DNA from 2 places in the Streptomyces sp. NPDC014891 genome. Region 2 is predicted to be linked to the other one. Evidence: predicted binding sites of a transcription regulator. Region 2 holds the regulator's gene; the other holds the start of a gene.

Region 1 (10,592 bases), on a different contig from region 2:
CGGGCGGCCGATCAGCATGGTCGGGGCGCCGGCGACCCGGGTCAGCAGGACGGTCGCCGCGTTCGGGCCCTTGGGCTTCACCCTGCGGCGGATCTCCTCGGGCTCGACGGCCGAGCCGCGCTTCTTCACCGTGAGGGTGCCGACCTCGCGCTCCCTCAGCAGCGCCTTCAGCCTCTTCAGGTTGAAGGGCAGTTCGTCGGTGATCTCGTACGCGGCGGCGTACGGCGTCGGGACCAGCGCGTCCGCCGTGACGTACGCGATCGTCTCGTCGACGAGGCCGCCGTCCAGCTCCTCCGCCAGCTCGGCGACCAGGTGCGCGCGGATGACCGCGCCGTCCGGCTCGTAGAGGTAGCGGCCGACGGGGCGGACCGCCGGGTCGGGGAGGCCGCGGCCGGTGAGTCCGGCCCCGGAGGGGAGCAGGGTGGCGCGGCGGGCGCCGGGTGCGGTGCCGAACCAGAGGACCGCCTCCTTGACGTCGCCGCCGTCCGAGATCCACTCGGCCTCGGCCTCCTCGGGGACGGCCTCGTGCGGGATGCCCGGAGCCACCTTGAGTGCCGCGTACGGGGCCCTGCGGGCCGCCCCGACGGCCCAGGAGAGCGGCGGCGAGTACGCCTCGGGATCGAAGATCCGCCCCCGGCCCCCGCGCCGGGCCGGGTCGACGAAGACCGCGTCGTACCCGGTGGTGTCGACCTCGGCCACGTCCGCGCAGCGGACCTCGACGAGGTCCGAGAGGCCGAGCGCCTCGGCGTTGGCGCGGGCGACCTCCGCCGTCAGCGGGTCGCGGTCCACGGCCAGGACGGAGATCCCGGCGCGCGCCAGCGCGACGGCGTCGCCGCCGATCCCGGAGCAGAGGTCGGCGACGCTCCGGATGCCCAGCGCCTTCATCCGGGCGGCGCGGTACGTGCCGACCGAGGCGCGCGTCGACTGCTCGACGCCGTTCGGCGTGAAGTACATCCGGAACGCGTCCTGTGCGCCGAACTTCGCCACGGCCCGCTGCCGCAGCCGCGCCTGCCCGACCGCGGCCGTGACCAGCTCGGCCGGGTGGTCCCGGCGCAGCCGGGAGACGACCGCCAGCTCCTGGGCGGGGTCGTGGTCGCGCAGGGCGTCGAGGAGGGCCTGCCCCTCGGGGGCGAGCAGCGGGGCGAAGGAGGCGAGGTCGGTCACCCGTCCCATTGTGGGCCCTGCGGTGCTGTGGGCCGGCCGGGGGACCGGGGGCGCGTACGGCGGTGTCGTACCCCGTGCGGGGCGTCCGCGCTGACAGGATGCGGCGCCATACGACTCGTACGACAAAAGGAATAAAAGATGGCACATGGTGTGCACGGTTCCTCCAGGGCGCTCGCCGCCGCCCTCGTCGTCGCGGCCCTCGCCTCCGCCGCCTCCGGCTGCGCCGACGGCGCGGGACCGGACCGCACCGCGCCCGCCCCCGCCGCCGGCCAGCAGGCGCCGGGCCAGGCGCAGCAGGGGGCGGCCGGCGCGCTCAACGCGTACGTCGAGAAGATCCGCGCGCAGCGCACCGCCCGGCTGGCCGCCGCGAAGAAGTGGGGCCTGGCCAAGGCCCCGCTGGAAGCCCCGGCGCCGCCCGCCACCAAGCCGGTGATCACCACCCGCAAGGGCTTCGAGACGGACGGCGAGGGCCTGCCGCCCGTCTTCACCACCGTCCCGACCAAGCAGCGGGTCGTCTTCCTGACCATCGACGACGGCGCGGAGAAGGACCCCGAGCTGCTGCGGATGATGAAGGAGCTGCGGATCCCCTACAGCGCCTTCCTCAGCGACTACGTCGTCAAGGACGACTACGGCTACTTCGCGCGGATGCAGACGTCGCAGGAGGGCGGGGTGTCCCTGCACAACCACACCCTCAACCACCGCTACCTGCCGGGACTCTCGTACACGCAGCAGAAGCGCGAGATCTGCGGCATGCAGGACGTCATCGAGAAACGATTCGGCAAGCGGCCGCCGCTCTTCCGCCCGCCCTACGGCAACTACAACGAGGACACCCTGCGCGCCGCCAAGACCTGCGGCGTCAAGGCCGTCCCGCTGTGGGCGGCCGAGGCCTTCCCCGACCACATGGAGTGGCGCGAGTGGGACCGCGACCTGCACCCCGGCGACATCGTCCTCACCCACTTCCGGGGCAAGGAGGACTGGAAGGGCAGCATGGCCGACATGGTCCGCCGGGTGATGAACGTGATCACGGCCAAGGGGTACGCGGTCGCCCGGCTCGAGGACTACGTGTGAGCCGGCGCCGGGCGCCCGCCCTCCTGACCGCGCTGCTCGTGCTGGGGCTGACCGGCTGCGCCTCCACCGTGGACCCGATCGAGCGCCTCGGCCGGAAGGCGGTGGAGCGCGTCGGTCCCCACGGCGCCGAGCCCGCGCCGCCGGCCGGCCCGGCCCCGGCGGAGCCGCCGAGGGCGCCGGGAGCACCGGGCCGCTGAGGCCCGCCGACCGCCCCGGCGGAACCGCCACGGGTGATGAATTGGCACTCCGCTTGACCGAGTGCTAATCGCGGTCATAGTCTCGGCCCTGGCACTCACCACTGGAGAGTGCCAACTGAGCGACTGGCAGGTCCGGCACCCGCGACGACGGATCCACCTGGTCGCCCCCTCAGACAGTTGACCCCGAGATCTCCGAAGGGGGAGGTCGGATCGTGACGACCACCAGCTCCAAGGTTGCCATCAAGCCGCTCGAGGACCGCATCGTGGTCCAGCCGCTCGACGCCGAGCAGACCACCGCCTCTGGCCTGGTCATCCCGGACACCGCCAAGGAGAAGCCCCAGGAGGGCGTCGTCCTGGCCGTGGGCCCGGGCCGCTTCGAGAACGGCGAGCGTCTGCCGCTCGACGTCAAGACCGGCGACATCGTGCTGTACAGCAAGTACGGCGGCACCGAGGTGAAGTACAACGGCGAGGAGTACCTCGTCCTCTCGGCTCGCGACGTGCTCGCGATCGTCGAGAAGTAATTCACCGACGTACCGAAGCACCGAAGTACCGAGCACCCAGCAGATGCTCAGAGCTGCGCCCCGAGGCCCCTTCCAGGCGCCCCGGGGCGCGGTTCGTTCCACCCCGATTCCGAGAGGGCTGAACCGCTCCCATGGCGAAGATCCTGAAGTTCGACGAGGACGCCCGTCGCGCCCTTGAGCGCGGCGTCAACAAGCTTGCCGACACGGTGAAGGTGACGATCGGCCCCAAGGGCCGCAACGTCGTCATCGACAAGAAGTTCGGCGCCCCCACCATCACCAACGACGGTGTCACGATCGCCCGCGAGGTCGAGATCGAGGACCCGTACGAGAACCTCGGCGCCCAGCTGGTGAAGGAGGTGGCGACCAAGACCAACGACATCGCGGGTGACGGCACCACCACCGCCACCGTGCTCGCCCAGGCCCTGGTCCGCGAGGGTCTGCGCAACGTCGCCGCCGGCGCCTCCCCGGCCGCCCTCAAGAAGGGCATCGACGCCGCGGTCAAGGCCGTCTCCGACGAGCTGCTCGCCACCGCGCGCCCGATCGAGGACAAGTCCGACATCGCCGCCGTCGCCGCGCTCTCCGCGCAGGACCAGCAGGTCGGCGAGCTCATCGCCGAGGCGATGGACAAGGTCGGCAAGGACGGCGTCATCACCGTCGAGGAGTCCAACACCTTCGGCCTGGAGCTCGACTTCACCGAGGGCATGGCCTTCGACAAGGGCTACCTGTCCCCGTACATGGTGACCGACCAGGAGCGCATGGAGGCCGTCCTCGACGACCCGTACATCCTGATCAACCAGGGCAAGATCTCCTCGATCCAGGACCTGCTGCCCATCCTGGAGAAGGTCATCCAGGCCGGTGGCGGCAAGCCGCTCCTGATCATCGCCGAGGACGTCGAGGGCGAGGCCCTGTCGACCCTGGTCGTGAACAAGATCCGCGGCACGTTCAACGCCGTGGCCGTCAAGGCCCCCGGCTTCGGCGACCGCCGCAAGGCCATGCTCGGCGACATCGCCACCCTCACCGGTGCGACCGTCATTGCCGAGGAGGTCGGCCTCAAGCTCGACCAGGCCGGTCTGGACGTCCTCGGCACCGCCCGCCGCGTCACCATCACCAAGGACGACACCACGATCGTCGACGGTGGCGGCGACTCCTCCGAGGTCCAGGGCCGCGTCAACCAGATCAAGGCCGAGATCGAGGCCACGGACTCCGACTGGGACCGCGAGAAGCTCCAGGAGCGCCTCGCGAAGCTGGCCGGCGGCGTGTGCGTGATCAAGGTCGGCGCCGCCACCGAGGTGGAGCTCAAGGAGAAGAAGCACCGCCTCGAGGACGCCATCTCGGCGACCCGCGCCGCGGTCGAGGAGGGCATCGTCTCCGGCGGTGGCTCCGCGCTCGTCCACGCCGTCAAGGTCCTGGAGGGCAACCTGGACAAGACCGGCGACGAGGCCACGGGTGTCGCGGTCGTCCGCCGCGCCGCCGTCGAGCCGCTGCGCTGGATCGCCGAGAACGCCGGCCTCGAGGGCTACGTCATCACCTCGAAGGTGGCGGAGCTCGACAAGGGCCAGGGCTTCAACGCCGCGACCGGCGAGTACGGCGACCTGGTCAAGGCCGGCGTCATCGACCCGGTGAAGGTGACGCGCTCCGCGCTGGAGAACGCCGCCTCGATCGCCTCCCTCCTCCTCACCACCGAGACCCTCGTGGTGGAGAAGAAGGAAGAGGAGCCGGCGGACCACGGTCACGGCCACGGTCACGGCCACTCGCACTGACGCGTGTCGTAACCGAGCACCGAGGCCCGGTGCCCCCGTCGCGGGGGCACCGGGCCTCGGCCGTTCCCGGCCCCGTCCTCCGGGCCGGGCCCCGTCCCGTGGACCGTTCCGGGCCCGTGGCGCTCAGCCCTCGACGGCGCCGAGCTGTGCCATCAGTCCGAGCAGGTCGTACTGCCACCAGCCCTCGACGATCTTGCCGTCGTCCCGGAAGCGGTGGACGACCGTCCCGGACATGGCCACCTCCATGCCGGACGGCTGCAGCCCCATGAAGTCCCCGGAGTGGGTGCCCCGCCAGGTCCAGCGGGTGCAGACCCGGTCGCCCTCGGCGATCTGGTCGGCGACGGTGAAGGCGAAGTCGAAGCCGCCCCGCCACATCTCCACCTCGCGCCGGACCGCGTCCATCCCGATGACGTCCTGCTCGTTGGTCGGGTCGTGGTCGTGGTACCCCTCGGCCAGCACCTCGTCGAGCAGCGCGAGTTCCGGCTCCACGGCGAACATCTCCAGCAGACGCCGGGCGTTGTTCTTGTACATCGCCTCGTCCCGGACCACGTCCAGGTCCGTGAAGGTGGGCATCTCGTCGCAGAGCGCCACCATCTCCCGGAAGATCCGGTCGGTCTCGGGGAGCTGCGAGTTCCGCATCGCCACGTCGTACGACGGGAACTCGACGATCTCCACGATGTGCGAGCCGTCCGACCGGTCCTTCCCCACCATGCTGTGGGTCGCCGTCCGTTTCCCCTCGGTCTGCTCGACCCACTGATCCATGAGCCGGTTCAGGTCGTCCACCCGACTCGTCCTGCAGTCGATGATCTGTACGAACGTCATGGCGCCTCCCGACCGCGGTGGGATCCTTCCAGTCTAGGGGTGTCCTGCCGATCAGGCCGGGCTCGCGGAGCCTGCGGCGGGCGCGGCTACGCCGAGTGCCGGAGGTCGGCGGCCCGCACCTCCTCCGCGAACGGCTCGCCGCGGACGTACCGCGCGACCTCCTCCAGCGCCTGGTCCGTCATGCGGTGCAGTTCGTTGCCCAGGGAGCCGGCGACGTGCGGGGTGAGGAGGACGTTCGGGAGGCTGTAGAGCGGGGAGTCCGGGGGCGGGAGCTCCGGGTCCGTGACGTCCAGGGTCGCGTGGAGGCGGCCCGAGACCAGGTGGGGGAGGAGGGCCCGCTCGTCGATCAGGGAGCCGCGGGAGGTGTTGACCAGGGTCGTCCCGTCGCGCATCGCCGCGAGCTGGCGGGCGCCGATCATGCCGTGGGTGGCGGGGAGCTGCGGCGCGTGGACCGAGACCACCGTGCTCCGGGCGCACAGCTCGTCGAGGTCGGCCACGAGCTCCGTGCCCGGGGGCGGGACGTCGACGTACGGGTCGTACAGGAGGATCTCGATGTCGAAGGGGCGCAGCAGGTCGATCACCCGGCGGCCGATGCGGGACGCGCCCACGATGCCGACCGTGCGGCGGTAGTTGCCCCAGTCGGCGGACTCGGCGAGCCAGGCGTGCTCGGTGCGGAGTTCGGCGTACCGCTGGGCGGAGCCGAGGACCCGCTTCCCGGCGAAGAGGATCGCGGCGAGCGTGTACTCGGCGACGGGCAGGGCGTTGGCCGCGGCGGCCGAGGTGACGCGCAGGCCGCGGTTCCAGCAGGCCTCGGTGATGTGGTGCTTCACCGAGCCGGCCGCGTGGACCACGGCCCGCAGGCGCGGCGCGCGGTCCAGTACGTCGCCGGTCAGGGGTGTCGCCCCCCAGCAGGTGAGGAGGACCTCGGCCTCGGCGAGGGCGGCGGAGGTCCGGGGGTCACAGGACGTCAGGTCGTGGGCGACCAGGTGCGGGTCGGTGCGGGTGAGGGCGGCGAGGCGGGTGCGGTGGGCCTCGGTGAGGAGGCGTTCGGCTACCCCCTCGCCCATCGCGAGCAGCAGCGCGGGACGGCGGTCGGTGGTCGGGTGCATCGGGGTACCGGGGCTCCTCACTTGACGCTGCCGGCCGTCAGACCGGCCTTCCAGTGGCGCTGGAGGGAGACGAACGCGACGACGAGGGGGACGACGGCGAGCAGCGAGCCGGTGACGACGAGGGGATAGAAGTCGGGTTCGGCGTGGGCGTTGCTGTTCCACGCGTACAGGCCCAGGCTCAGCGGGTAGAGCCGCTGGTCCGAGAGCATCACGAGGGGGAGGAAGAAGTTGTTCCAGACGGCGGTGAACTGGAAGAGGAAGACGGTCACGAAGCCGGGCATCACCATGCGCAGGCCGATGGACCAGAAGACGCGCAGCTCGCCCGCCCCGTCGATGCGGGCCGCCTCCAGGGCCTCGTCGGGGATGTAGCCGGCGCAGAAGACCCGGGAGAGGTAGACGCCGAAGGGGTTGACGAGGACGGGGATCAGGACGGCCCAGTAGGTGTTGACGACGCCGATCTCGCTGGCGAGGAGGTACATGGGGAGGGCGAGCGCGGTGGTGGGGACGAGGACGCCCAGGAGGACGAGCCCGAAGAGCTTCTCCTTGCCGCGGAAGTCGTAGACGTGGAAGGCGTATCCGGCGGCGACGCTGACGAAGGAGCAGGCGAGGGCGCCGATTCCGGCGTAGAGGAGGCTGTTGGCGTACCAGTGAAAGTAGATGCCGTCGTTGTACTCGGCGAGCCGGTCGAGGTTGCCGCCGAGGTCGAAGCCCTCGAAGGAGAAGGCGTTTCCGGCGAGCAGGCCGCCGGCGTCCTTGGTGGCGGCGGTCAGCAGCCAGACCAGCGGGAAGAGCATGTAGACGACGGCGAGGACGAGAGCGCCGTTGACGGCCGCCCGGGAGAGCCAGACGGAGCCGGAGCGGGGTCGGCCGGTCATGCCGTGCGCTCCTTCCCCGGCTTGCGGCGGCCGGTCATCCGCGTCACCGCGAACGACAGCAGGGCCGCCGTCAGGGCGAGGAGGACGGACGCCGCGGCGGCGAGTCCGTAGTCGTTGCGGTCGAAGGCCGCGGTGTAGGCGTACATGTTCGGCGTCCAGGTGGAGGTGACGGCGGAGCCCGTGCCCTTGTTGAGGATGAGCGGCTCGGTGAAGAGCTGGAGGGAGCCGATGATCGTGAAGAGGGCGACCATGGCGAGCGAGGCCCTGACGAGCGGGATCTTGACGGAGAAGGCGATGCGCCAGGCTCCGGCCCCGTCGACGGTGGCCGCTTCGAGGACGGACCGGTCGATGGCCTGGAGGGCCGCGTAGAAGATGACCATGTTGTAGCCGAGCCACTCCCACAGCGCGATGTTGACCACGGAGGGCAGGGCGCCCTCGGGGGAGAAGAAGTCGAAGCCGATGCCGCCGGCCTCCATGGCCTGGACGACGGGGCTGAGCTGGGGCGTGTACAGGTAGACCCAGATCAGCGCGGCGATGATGCCGGGGACGGCGTGCGGCAGGAAGAGCGCGAGCTGGAAGAAGCGGCGGGCACGGGCGAGGGCCGAGTCGAGCAGGAGGGCGAGGCCGAGGGCTCCGGCGAGCAGCAATGGGATGTAGAGCAGGCAGTAGCCGAGCAGGACGCCGAAGCCCTCGCGGAAGGCCCGGTCACCCAGCGCCGCGGTGTAGTTGTCGAGGCCGGTGAAGACGGTCTCGGTGCCGCCGAAGCCCAGTCCGGACTGCTTCTCGGTGAAGAGGCTGAGCCAGACCGCGTATCCGATCGGCACCACCATCACCGCGAGGAACAGCAGGAAGAAGGGCGTCAGCAGGATCGTGGCGGCGCGGGTGCGGGCCTTCATCCGGTCAGCCCTCGACCTTCAGGCCGCGCTTGGTGAGTTCGGCGACGGTGGCGTCGTGGCCGGCCTTGACGGCGTCGGTGATGCCGGGGCCGCCCCGGGCGATCTTGCCGAAGTGGTCCTTGATGGTGGTGTTGGTGGTGCCGGTGGTGGGGCCCCAGGCCCAGTTCGGGCTGATGGAGGAGCCCGCGGCCTCGAAGAGGGCGTAGATGTCCTGGCCGCCGTAGTAGCTCGCGTCGAAGGCCTTCTTGGCGACGGGGCGGAGCGCGCCGGCGGCGGGGAAGGCGGAGGAGGTGCCGGAGGCGATGCGGGCCTTGACGCCCTCCTCGGTGGTGGACATCCACTCGGCGAAGGTGACGGCGGCGGCCTTCTGCCTGCTGTCCTTGGTCACGGCGAAGGAGGTGCCGCCGAGCATGCCGCTGGCGGGCTTGCCGTCCCAGCTGGGCATGGGGGCGACGGCCCATTTGCCGTCCTGCTCGGGCAGGGTGCCCTTGAGGACGCCCGCGCCCCAGGAGGCGCCGAGGTAGCCGATGGTGGTGCCGTTCTTGAGGGAGCCGGTCCACTCGGGGCTGAAGGAGGCGTTCTTGTGGACGAGTCCGGCGTCGAGGAGGCCCTGCCAGTAGCCGGCGACCCTGGTGGTGGCCGGGTCGGTGGTGTCGATCTTCCAGGTGTCGTTCTCGGCCTTGAACCACTGGGCGCCGGCCTGCCAGGCCATGGCCTCGAAGGTGGTCGGGTCGTCGGGGAAGAAGGTGGCGATACGGGCCTTGGCGTCGGCCTTCCTGACCTGTTCGGCGGCCGTCCTGAACTCGTCCCAGGTGGTGGGTACCTGGACCTTGTACTTCGCGAAGAGGTCCTTGCGGTAGAAGAAGGCCTGCGGGGCGGCGTCGAAGGGGACGGCCCAGGACTTCCCGCCGAGGGTGGTGAGTTCGACGGTCTGCGGGAGGAGCTTGGCGCGGTCGGCCTCGGTGAACTCGCCGCCGATGTCCTGGAGGGCGCCGGAGCTCACGAACTCGGGGAGCGAGGAGTACTCGATGGAGACGAGGTCGGGGGCGTTGCCGGCCTTCACCGCGTTGGAGATCTTGGCGTAGCCGCCGGCGGTGCCGGAGGGGATCTCCTCGAACTTCACGCGGATGTCGGTGTGGGAGGCGTTGAAGGCGTCGACGACGTCCTTGGAGCCCTTGGCCCAGCCCCAGAAGGTGATGGTCACGGGCTCGCCCGGCTTGCCGGCCGTGCTGCTCGCTGTGTCGTCACCGCCGCCGCCGCAGGCCGTGAGGACGGCGAGGGCGGTGGCGGTGCCTGCTATGACGCGGGACGTTCTGCTCCAACTACGGGTCACGGCACGACTCCTGAAGGGGCGGCGGGGAGGTTGTGGCCGTGATCCTGTGACCGTTCATGACCGAAGTCAAGAGCGAAAGATTGATTGATCGAAAAAAGATCAGATCGAACGGGGTCGGGGCTCAGTCGGTCGGCGCCGCGCCCGCCCCGCACGAGTCCCGGACCCGCAGCCTCGGCAGCAGCCCCAGGTGACGCCGTGCCGCGTCCTCGCCGGGACCCTCCGTCAGCCGCTCCACCAGGAGTTCCGCCGCGTGCCGTCCCACCTGCCGCTTCGGCGGCGCGACCGCGGTCAGCGGGGTGTCGGCGAGCGCGGCGACCTCGTCGTCGTACGCGATCAGGGCCAGGTCCTGTGGCACCCGGACGCCCAGCTCGGCGAGCCGCTGCACGATCTCGATCGCGTCCACGTCGTTGTGCACCAGGGCCGCGCCCGCCAGCCCCGAGTCGACCGCCTCGTGCAGCGCCCGCACCGCCCGCTCGAAGCCCTCGGGGTCCGCCTCCGCCGGTACGGAGTCGATGACCGGGCGCGGCTCGGCGAGGCCCAGGGCGCCCAGCGCCTCGGCGTAGCCGACGCGCACCGCGAGCGCGGTCGGCGAGTCCCGGCGGGCCACCAGGAGCGGGGTCGCGTGCCCGAGGGAGAGCAGGTGGCGCAGGGCGAGCAGGACGCCGTGGGCGTGGTCGGACGCGACCCGGTCCAGGCCGTCGAGGGGGCTGCCGGGCTCGGCCCGGCGCTCCAGGAGCACGGTCGGCACGGGGAGTTCGGCGAGCCAGTCCCCGTACGCGCGCTGGTCCTCGGGGCCCCGCCAGCCGGGGGCGACGAGGACGCCCTCGGCGCCGGCCGCCAGCAGGCC
Region 2 (10,592 bases):
GCCGCGCTCGCCCCCGAGATCGGCTACTTCTTCTCCGGCGCCGGCATCCACATCCTGGAGGGCTACGGACTCACCGAGACCTCCGCGGCCTCCTTCGTCAACCCGGGCGAGGCCTACCGCACCGGCACCGTCGGCAAGCCGCTCCCCGGCACCGAGGTCCGGATCGCCGACGACGGCGAGATCCTGCTGCGCGGCCCGGGCGTCATGGAGGGCTACCACGGCCTGCCCGAGAAGACGGCCGAGGTCCTGGAGTCCGACGGCTGGTTCCACACCGGCGACATCGGCGAGCTGTCCGCCGACGGCTACCTGCGGATCACCGACCGCAAGAAGGACCTGATCAAGACGTCCGGCGGCAAGTACATCGCGCCGGCCGAGGTCGAGGGCCAGTTCAAGGCCGTCTGCCCGTTCGTCTCGAACATCCTGGTGCACGGAGCCGACCGGAACTTCTGCACCGCCCTGATCGCCCTCGACGAGCCCACCCTCCTCGGCTGGGCCGCCGACCACGGCCTGGGCGGCGCGTCGTACGCCGAGGTCGTCGCCGATCCGAAGACCGTCGAGATGGTCCAGGGCTACGTCGACCGCCTCAACGAGGGCCTCCAGCGCTGGCAGACGATCAAGAAGTTCCGGCTGCTGCCGCGCGACCTCGACATCGAGCACGGCGAGCTCACCCCGTCGCTGAAGCTGAAGCGGCCGGTGGTGGAGCGCGAGTACAAGGCGCTCATCGAGGAGATGTACGCGGGCTCGCGGGAGTCCTGACCCCGCCCGCGCGGGGCCTGACCCGCCCCCTGCGGAGAGGTTGTCCACAGGCCGAACGTCCACCCCGGGCAGTACGGGACAATGGGGCTCATGCCTTCCGTACTGCCCGATGGTGAGTCCGTCCCCGACGACGGGGCGCTGCCCCCGCACGCCCTTGAAGGGGCGGAGGAGCGTCCGCTCGGGTTCTATCTGCACGTGCCCTACTGCGCGACGCGCTGCGGGTACTGCGACTTCAACACCTACACGGCCGGCGAGCTGCGGGGGACCGGCGGCGTGCTCGCCTCCCGGGACAACTACGCCGACCAGGTCGTCGAGGAGGTCCGGCTCGCCCGCAAGGTCCTCGGGGACGACCCCCGGCCGGTCCGGACCGTCTTCGTGGGCGGCGGCACGCCCACGCTGCTCGCCGCCGGCGACCTCGTACGGATGCTGGGGGCCGTCCGCGAGGAGTTCGGGCTCGCCGACGACGCCGAGGTGACGACCGAGGCGAACCCCGACTCCGTGGACCCGGCCTACCTGGCGGAGCTGCGCGCCGGCGGGTTCAACCGGATCTCCTTCGGCATGCAGAGCGCCAAGCAGCACGTCCTGAAGATCCTCGACCGCACGCACACCCCGGGCCGCCCCGAGGCCTGCGTCGGGGAGGCGAGGGCCGCCGGCTTCGAGCACGTCAACCTCGACCTGATCTACGGCACCCCGGGCGAGACCGACGACGACTGGCGGGCCTCCCTCGACGCGGCCCTCGGCGCCGGACCCGACCACATCAGCGCCTACGCGCTGATCGTCGAGGAGGGCACGCAGCTCGCCCGCCGCATCCGGCGCGGCGAGGTCCCCATGACCGACGACGACGTCCACGCCGACCGGTACCTGATCGCCGAGGACGTCCTCTCCGCGGCCGGCTTCGCCTGGTACGAGGTCTCCAACTGGGCCACCTCCGAGGCCGGCCGCTGCCTCCACAACGAGCTGTACTGGCGCGGGGCCGACTGGTGGGGCGCGGGCCCCGGCGCCCACAGCCACGTCGGCGGCGTCCGCTGGTGGAACGTCAAGCACCCCGGCGCGTACGCCGCCGCGCTGGCCGCGGGGAAGACCCCGGGGGCCGGACGGGAGCTGCTCTCCGAGGAGGACCGGAGGGTCGAGCGCGTCCTCCTCGAACTGCGGCTCAAGGAGGGCGTCGAGCTGTCCCTCCTCAAGCCGGCGGGCCTCGAAGCCTCCCGCAGGGCCCTCGCCGACGGGCTCCTGGACGCCGGCCCCTACGCGGCGGGCCGGGCGGTGCTGACCCTGCGCGGGCGCCTGCTCGCCGACGCCGTGGTGCGGGACCTCGTCGACTAGAGCCGTTCCGGCGAGCGCGCCGGGTCCGCGGCGGCGTGGCCCGGTCCGGCCCTCCCCGGCCCCCGACCCGTCCGACTCGGGGCTCGACGTGGCGGGCGCGCCACCCGACCCCGGCCCGCCGGGACGCGCCCGTTCCGGTGGCCCGGACTCCACCCCGCCGGGCCGGCTCCCGCGGATCCCTACGGCGCCGTCACGAAGTCGATCAGCTCCTCCACCCGGCCCAGCAGCTCCGGCTCCAGATCCTTGTACGAGGTCACCCGCGACAGGATGTGCTGCCAGGCGGCGCCGGTGTTCGCGGGCCAGCCCAGGGCCTCGCACACGCCCGTCTTCCAGTCCTGGCCCCTGGGGACGCGAGGCCAGGCCCGGATGCCCACCGACGCCGGCTTCACCGCCTCCCAGACGTCGATGTACGGGTGGCCCACGACCAGCACGTCCGGCGAGGTCACCCGGGCGGCGATCCGCGACTCCTTCGAACCCGGGACCAGGTGGTCGACCAGGACGCCCAGGCGGGCGTCCGGCGCGGGGTCGAACTCCGCGACGATCGACGGAAGGTCGTCGACGCCCTCCAGGTACTCCACGACGACGCCCTCGATGCGGAGGTCGTCGCCCCAGACGCGTTCCACCAGCTCGGCGTCGTGCCGGCCCTCCACGTAGATCCGGCCGGCGCGCGCCACGCGGGCCCGCGCCCCGGGGACGGCCACCGAGCCCGAGGCCGTCCGGCTGGGACGGACGGGCCCGGCCGACGGACGGACCAGGGTCACGACCCGGCCCTCCAGGAGGAAGCCCCGCGGGTCCAGCGGGAACACGCGGTGCTTGCCGAAGCGGTCCTCCAGGGTCACCGTCCCCGCCTCGCAGCCGATCACCGCCCCGCAGAAGCCGGTGGTGACCTCCTCGACCACCAGGTCGCGGTCGGCCGGCACCTCGGGAACGGGCGCCGAGCGCTTCCAAGGGGGTGTCAGATCCGGGTTGTAGCTGCGCATGGGCTCGTTCCTGTCCGGGGCGGCGCGGTGTCAGGGGTGCTGCCGGGGGTCCGGGGGTCGTCCCCCGGGAGGTGCGGTCAAGGGGGTGTCAGATCCGGGTTGTAGCTGCGCATTCGGGCGACGTTATGCGACGGAGAAGCGCGTTGCCAGTTCCTCCCGCTGGAGTCGTACGAACGCGGCGTCCACCACCGCGCCGTGCCCCGGGACGTACACCGCGTCCTCGCCGCCGAGCCGCAGCAGCCGGTCGAGCGCGTCCGGCCAGCGGGCGGGGATCGCGTCCGGGCCCGCCTGCGGCTCGCCCGACTCCTCGACCAGGTCGCCGCAGAAGACCACCTCCCGCTCGCCCGGCACCAGGAGCACCAGGTCGTGGCCCGTGTGGCCGGGGCCGACGTTGGCCAGTAGGACCTGCCGGCCGCCCAGGTCGAGCGTCCACTCGCCGGAGACCACGTGCCGCGGGGCGACCAGGACGTCCGCCGCCGCCTCCGCGGCCTCCGCGTCCATGCCCTGCGCGACCGCGTCCGCGCGCATCTCCTCCCGGGCCCGCGCCCCGCCCAGCAGGTCGTCCGCGCCCACCGCGCCGAAGACCTCGGCGCCCGCGAAGACGGCCGTGCCGAGCACGTGGTCGAAGTGGGGGTGGCTGAGTGCGATGTGCGTCACCTTTCGGCCGCCGGTGAGCGCGGCGATCTGCGCCCGCAGCTCGGCCCCCTCCGCGAGCGAGGACCCCGTGTCGTACAGCAGCACCGCCCGTGTGCCCAGGGCCAGACCCACGGTGGCGTCCCAACCGGGCAGCCGTCGCCGCCCCACCCCGTCGGCGAGCCGCTCCCATCCGTGCGCTTCCCAATCGATGTCCATGGGGCGACGCTAACGGGTGCGGGCGCCGCCACCTTGCCAGGAGCGACGCCCGCCGCCGTACACTGGCCGGGGGATCGCTGGCACTCGGACAGGGCGAGTGCCAAAAGCGGAGCAACCGGAACGACGTCGACAGCTGGAGGTGCGCGCGATGCTCAGCGAACGCAGGCTCGAGGTACTGCGCGCCATCGTCCAGGACTACGTCGGGACGGAGGAGCCCGTCGGCTCCAAGGCGCTCACCGAGCGCCACAAGCTCGGCGTCTCGCCCGCCACCGTGCGCAACGACATGGCCGTCCTGGAGGAAGAGGGCTTCATCGCCCAGCCCCACACCAGCGCCGGCCGCATTCCGACCGACAAGGGGTACCGCCTCTTCGTCGACCGGCTCGCCGGCGTCAAGCCGCTGTCGACGCCCGAGCGCCGGGCCATCCACAACTTCCTCGACGGCGCGGTGGACCTGGACGACGTCGTCGGCCGCACGGTCCGGCTGCTCGCGCAGCTGACCCGGCAGGTCGCCGTCGTCCAGTACCCCTCGCTGACCCGTTCGACGGTCCGGCACGTGGAGCTGCTCTCGCTGGCCCCGGCCCGCCTGATGCTGGTGCTCATCACGGACACCGGACGCGTCGAGCAGCGGGTCGTGGACTGCCCCGCGCCGTTCGGCGAGACCTCGCTGGCCGACCTGCGGGCCCGGCTCAACAGCCGGGTCGTCGGCCGCCGGTTCGCCGACGTGCCGCAGCTGGTGCAGGACCTTCCCGAGTCCTTCGAGGAGATCGAGGACCGCGCCACGGTCTCGTCCGTGCTCGCGACCCTCCTGGAGACCCTGGTCGAGGAGCACGAGGAACGGCTGATGATCGGCGGTACCGCCAATCTCACCCGCTTCGGCCCCGACTTCCCCCTGATGATCAGGCCCGTGCTCGAAGCACTGGAGGAGCAGGTCGTGCTCCTCAAGCTGCTCGGCGAGGCCAAGGAATCGGGCATGACCGTACGGATCGGGCACGAGAACGCCCACGAGGGGCTGAGCTCCACGTCCGTCGTCTCGGTCGGCTACGGTTCGGGCGGCGAGGCAGTCGCCAAACTCGGCGTGGTCGGACCGACCCGCATGGACTACCCCGGAACGATGGGAGCGGTACGCGCAGTGGCACGTTACGTCGGACAGATCCTGGCGGAGTCGTAAGTGGCCACGGACTACTACGCCGTACTCGGCGTGCGCCGCGACGCGTCCCAGGACGAGATCAAGAAGGCGTTCCGGAGGCTCGCGCGCGAGCTGCACCCGGACGTCAATCCCGATCCCAAGACGCAGGAACGCTTCAAGGAGATCAACGCCGCCTACGAGGTCCTCTCGGACCCGCAGAAGAAGCAGGTCTACGACCTGGGCGGCGACCCGCTGTCGGCCTCCGGCGGAGGCGGCGCGGGCGGCTTCGGGGCCGGTGGCTTCGGCAACTTCTCCGACATCATGGACGCCTTCTTCGGCACGTCCCAGCAGCGCGGCCCGCGCTCGCGGACCCGCCGCGGCCAGGACGCCATGATCCGGCTGGAGATCGACCTCAACGAGGCGGCCTTCGGCACCACCAAGGACATCCAGGTCGACACGGCGGTCGTCTGCACGACCTGCTCCGGCGAGGGAGCCGCGCCCGGCACCTCCGCGCAGACCTGCGACATGTGCCGCGGCCGCGGTGAGGTCTCCCAGGTCACCCGGTCCTTCCTGGGCCAGGTCATGACCTCCCGTCCCTGCCCGCAGTGCCAGGGCTTCGGCACCGTCGTCCCGACCCCGTGCCCCGAGTGCGCGGGCGACGGCCGGGTCCGGTCCCGCCGCACCCTCACGGTCAAGATCCCGGCCGGTGTCGACAACGGCACCCGGATCCAGCTCGCGGGCGAGGGCGAGGTCGGCCCCGGCGGCGGCCCCGCCGGCGACCTGTACGTCGAGATCCACGAGACGCCGCACGAGACCTTCCAGCGGCGCGGTGACGACCTGCACTGCACGGTGACCATCCCGATGACCGCGGGCGCGCTCGGCACGAAGGTGCCGCTGCAGACCCTCGACGGCGTCGAGGAGATCGACATCCGGCCGGGCACCCAGTCCGGCCAGTCGATCCCGCTGCACGGCCGCGGCGTCACGCATCTGCGCGGGAACGGCCGGGGCGACCTGATCGTGCACGTCGAGGTGCAGACCCCGGGCAAGCTGGACGCCGAGCAGGAGCGCCTCCTGCGCGAACTGGCCAAGCTCCGCGGCGAGGAACGGCCCACCGGGCAGTTCCAGCCGGGGCAGCAGGGACTGTTCTCGCGGTTGAAGGACGCGTTCAACGGGCGCTAGGCCGGAGAATCTCCGGACGGAAGGGGCGGTGGCCGCGGATCGCGGCGACCGCCCCTTCCGCCGACCCGGGCACGGGTCGGACGCCCGCCGCGGGCCGCCGGAGCCGGGCCTCCGTGACCTGACGGACGGATTCGGCCCGGAAGCAGGCGCATGGCACGATGCCCATATGTCCACCACCGCACTGAACGATCTCTCTCGGTTCCCGATCGTGCAGGCCCCCATGGCGGGTGGCGCCTCCTCCCCCGAGCTGGTCGGAGCCGTGTCCGCGGCCGGGGCGCTCGGGTTCCTGGCCGGCGGGTACAAGACGGCCGGCGGCCTCTACCAGGAGATCAAGCAGCTGCGCGGACTCACCGCGCGCCCCTTCGGCGTGAACCTCTTCCTGCCGGACTCCGGACGGCCCGCCGACCCCGCCGCCGTCGAGGTCTACCGGCACCAGCTCGCGGGCGAGGCCACCTGGTACGACACCCCGCTCGGTGAGACCGACGACCACCGCGACGACGCGTACGACGCGAAGCTGGCGATCCTTCTGGAGGACCCGGTCCGGGTCGTCTCCTTCACCTTCGGCTGCCCCACGCCCGAGGTCCTGGCCTCCTTCGCGCGGGTCGGGACGTTCACGATCGTGACCGTCACCTCCGCCGACGAGGCCCTCGCCGCCCAGCAGGCCGGGGCGGACGCCGTCTGCGTGCAGGGCGCCGAGGCCGGCGGACACCAGGGCGGCTTCCGCGACGACCCCGCCGAGGACGCCCCGGGCACCGGGCTGCTCACCCTGCTCGGCCTGGTCCGCGAGAGCGTCTCCCTGCCGGTCGTCGCGGCCGGCGGCATCATGCGCGGCGCGCAGATCGCCGCCGTCCTCGCCGCCGGGGCGGACGCGGCCCAGCTCGGCACCGCCTTCCTCCGCTGCCCCGAGTCGGGAGCCCACGCCCTGCACAAGCGGGCCCTGACCGACCCGCTGTACACCCGGACCGTCCTCACCCGGGCCTTCACCGGAAGACCCGCGCGGGGCCTCGTGAACCGCTTCGTCCGGGAGCACGGGCCGTACGCCCCCGCCGCCTATCCCGAGATCCACCACCTCACCGCCCCCCTCCGCAAGGCCGCCGCCGCCGCGGGCGACGCCCAGGGCATGGCACTGTGGGCCGGTCAGGGCCATCGGCTCGCCCGCGATCTCCCCGCCGGGCAGCTGGTCGAGGTACTGGCCGCCGAACTCGACACCGCTCTCTCCGAGCTGCCCCACAGGAGCGCCTCATGACCGCACCCGTCTTCGTCGTCGACGCCGTCCCCGGCCCCGGGACCTTCCTCCTCGACGGACCCGAGGGCCGCCACGCCGTCTCGGTGAAGCGGCTGCGGGCCGGCGAGGAACTCGTCCTCGCCGACGGCCGGGGCCGCTGGGCCGCCTGCGCGGTGCTCGCCGCCGAGGGCAGGGACCAGCTCACCGTGCGGGTCGACGAGGTCCACGAGGACCCGGAGGAGGAGCCCCGGATCACCGTCGTCCAGGCGCTCCCCAAGGGCGACCGCGGCGAACTCGCCGTGGAGACCATGACGGAGACCGGGGTGGACGCGATCGTGCCGTGGGCCGCCTCCCGCTGCATCACCCAGTGGAAGGGCGACCGGGGCCTCAAGGCGCTCGCCAAGTGGCGGTCCACCGCGCGCGAGGCCGGGAAGCAGTCGCGCCGGTCCCGGTTCCCCGAGGTCGCGGACGCCATGACCACCAAGCAGGTCGCCGCCCTGCTCGTCGGCGCGGACTTCGCGGCGGTGCTGCACGAGGACCGCGAGCACCCCAGCGGCGCGCTCGCCACCGCCGAACTCCCGGAGAAGGGCTCGGTCGTGCTGGTCGTCGGGCCCGAGGGCGGGGTGTCCCCGGAGGAGCTCGCCGCGTTCGAGGCGGCCGGGGCGAAGCCGTACCGGCTCGGCCGGAGCGTGCTGCGGACCTCGACGGCGGGTACGGCGGCGACGGCCCTCGTCCTGGGCCGCACGGGCCGCTGGAGCTGAGCGGCACTCCGGCGGGACGCGCCCGGCTCAGGCCCTTCCGGGCCGATGCCGACGTCAGGCGGTCGCGGGCGGGGACGGCGCCGCGAGGGCGTCGTAGAGGGGCCAGCCGTCCTCGTCGCGGATGCCGTGGGCGGTCGGGAGCAGACCGCGGGCCGCGGCCTCGTCGAGGAAGCGGCGGGCGACCCCCGGTTCGTTCAGGTTGAGGACGGCGCCGGGGCCCGTCGAGGCGATGTCGCCGGCGCCGAAGGGGTAGCCGGACACGATGCGCCCGGGGCCGTCCCGGAAGACCAGGCGGAGCTGGGCGTGGCGGTCCGCCGCGCGCCGCAGGGTGAGGAAGGTCAGGCAGCCCGGTGAGTGCCGGTGCCCGACCGTCCACAGCCACACCTCGGAGCCGACCGTCAGTCTGCGCGGCACGCGGTCCCGTCTCATCCGGCGAAGTGTACGGAGGGGCACCGGGGCGCACCCGGTGGACGGCGGGCCCCGCGCCCTCCTTAGGCTGACCGCATGGCCGACGAGTCCCCCTTGATCCGCAGTCTGCGCGCCGCCGTGGCCGCCGCGCCCGGTGACGTGCCCCTGCGCCTCCACTTCGCCGAACTCCTCCTCGCCGAGGGGCGGACCGACGAGGCCGTGGCGGAGGCGGCCGTCGCGCTCCAGCACGCGCCGGGGGACGCGGACGCGCGGGCGCTGATGGTGCGGGCCATGGGGCTGCCCCCGGCCGCCGGGCCGACCGGACCCGCCGCCGCCGGTCCCGCCGCACCGGCGAGGCCGGGGGAGCCGACCGGGCCGGGCACGGACGGGGAGCCGCCCGCCGGGCCCGCCGCCGCAGCCGGGGGCGAGGCCCCCGCCGGTTCCGGCTTCGACTGGGACGCCGCCGAGCAGCAGGTCCAGGACGTCGTCGGCCCCCGCTTCCTGGAGGACCCGCAGGCCGCCGAGGGCGCCGGTGCCGGCGGGGACGCCGACGCCTGGGACGTCGACGCGCCCGGAGCCGTACGCCTCGCCGACGTCGGCGGCATGGAGGAGGTCAAGGACCGCCTGGAGGCCGCCTTCCTCGCGCCCATGCGCAACCCCGAACTGCGCAGGCTGTACGGCAAGTCGCTGCGCGGCGGCCTGCTCCTCTACGGGCCCCCCGGCTGCGGCAAGACGTTCATCGCCCGGGCCGTCGCGGGTGAGCTGGGCGCCAACTTCCTCACCGTCTCGCTCTCCGACGTCCTCGACATGTGGATCGGGGCGTCCGAGAAGAACATCCACGACATCTTCGAGACGGCCCGCCGCCAGGCCCCCTGCGTCGTCTTCCTCGACGAGCTCGACGCCCTCGGCGCCAAGCGCTCCCGCACCCACCACAGCGGGCTGCGGAACGTCGTCAACCAGCTCCTCACCGAGCTCGACGGCATCGCCGGCGGCGCCGGGAACGAGGGCGTCTTCGTGCTCGCCGCCACCAACGTCCCCTGGGACGTGGACATCGCGCTGCGCCGCCCCGGCCGGCTCGACCGCACCCTCCTCGTGCTGCCGCCCGACGCCACCGCACGCGAGGCGATCCTCCGCTACCACCTGCGGGAGCGCCCCATCGAGGCCGTCGACCTCGGCAGGCTCGTCAAGGCCACCGAGGACTTCTCCGGCGCCGACCTCGCCCACGTCTGCGAGACCGCCGCCGAGACCGCGCTCCTCGACTCCGCGCGCAGCGGCTCCGTCCGGCTGATCACCACCAAGGACCTGCTGGGCGCGGCCAAGCAGCTCAAGCCGTCGACCGAACCGTGGTTCGCGGCCGCACGGAACGTCGCCATGTTCGCCAACGAGGGCGGCCTGTACGACGACCTCCTCGCCCACCTCAAGCGGAAGCGTAAGCTGTGACCACGCCGACGGCGCTCCTGCGCGCCGAAGCCCTCTACGACACGGGGCGGTTCGCGCAGGCCGGGGAGCTCGTGGCCCAGCACCTGGCGAGCGAACCGGAGGACGCCGGGGCGCTCGTCCTCCTCGCCCGCTGCCACCACCGCGCCGAGGAGCACCAGGCCGCCCTGGCGGCCGTGGACGGCGCGCTGCGCGCCGAGCCGGAGCTGCTCTCGGCCTGGCTGATGCGCGTCCAGATCCTCCTGGAACTGCGGCGGTTCCCCGAGGCCGAGACCGCCGCCCGGTACTCCGTACGGCTCGCCCCGCAGTACTGGGGCACGCACTACGCCCTCGGCACCGCCCTCGCACAGTTCGCCGAGCACGCGCGGACGCCCGCGCGCACCGTCGAGGCGTACGAGGCCGCGCGGGCCGCCGTCAGCCTCGCCCCCGAGGAGGACGCCGCCCACTTCCTGGTGGGACTCACCGCGCAGCGCCGCGGCGACCACACCACCGCGCAGCGGGCGTACGAGGCCGCCCTCCGGCTCAACCCGCAGAGCAGCGAGGCA

The links. The regulator HrcA, encoded in region 2, represses chaperone genes, less so after heat shock. The targets are predictions, from matches to a motif close to TTNGCACTCNGNNNNNCNGAGTGCNAA.
Region 1: the regulator HrcA is predicted to act here: its motif matches at 2,471-2,497, upstream of groES (co-chaperone GroES).

Annotation. Positions count from the first base shown of each region.
Region 1 is NZ_JBIBWF010000010.1:47,032-57,623, forward strand. It holds gene ACF09E_RS26785 (SAM-dependent methyltransferase) at 1-1,173, opposite strand, end outside; gene ACF09E_RS26790 (polysaccharide deacetylase family protein) at 1,303-2,232, shown strand; gene ACF09E_RS26795 (hypothetical protein) at 2,229-2,429, shown strand; gene groES (co-chaperone GroES) at 2,642-2,950, shown strand; gene groL (chaperonin GroEL) at 3,082-4,710, shown strand; gene ACF09E_RS26810 (ester cyclase) at 4,834-5,532, opposite strand; gene ACF09E_RS26815 (hydroxyacid dehydrogenase) at 5,619-6,641, opposite strand; gene ACF09E_RS26820 (carbohydrate ABC transporter permease) at 6,659-7,516, opposite strand; gene ACF09E_RS26825 (carbohydrate ABC transporter permease) at 7,513-8,412, opposite strand; gene ACF09E_RS26830 (ABC transporter substrate-binding protein) at 8,417-9,745, opposite strand; gene ACF09E_RS26835 (substrate-binding domain-containing protein) at 9,867-10,592, opposite strand, start outside.
Region 2 is NZ_JBIBWF010000002.1:382,174-392,765, reverse strand. It holds gene ACF09E_RS06410 (AMP-dependent synthetase/ligase) at 1-756, shown strand, start outside; gene hemW (radical SAM family heme chaperone HemW) at 838-2,079, shown strand; gene ACF09E_RS06400 (DUF3097 domain-containing protein) at 2,259-3,059, opposite strand; gene ACF09E_RS06395 (MBL fold metallo-hydrolase) at 3,183-3,911, opposite strand; gene hrcA (heat-inducible transcriptional repressor HrcA) at 4,060-5,079, shown strand; gene dnaJ (molecular chaperone DnaJ) at 5,080-6,216, shown strand; gene ACF09E_RS06380 (nitronate monooxygenase) at 6,383-7,462, shown strand; gene ACF09E_RS06375 (16S rRNA (uracil(1498)-N(3))-methyltransferase) at 7,459-8,202, shown strand; gene ACF09E_RS06370 (hypothetical protein) at 8,257-8,631, opposite strand; gene ACF09E_RS06365 (ATP-binding protein) at 8,707-10,050, shown strand; gene ACF09E_RS06360 (tetratricopeptide repeat protein) at 10,047-10,592, shown strand, end outside.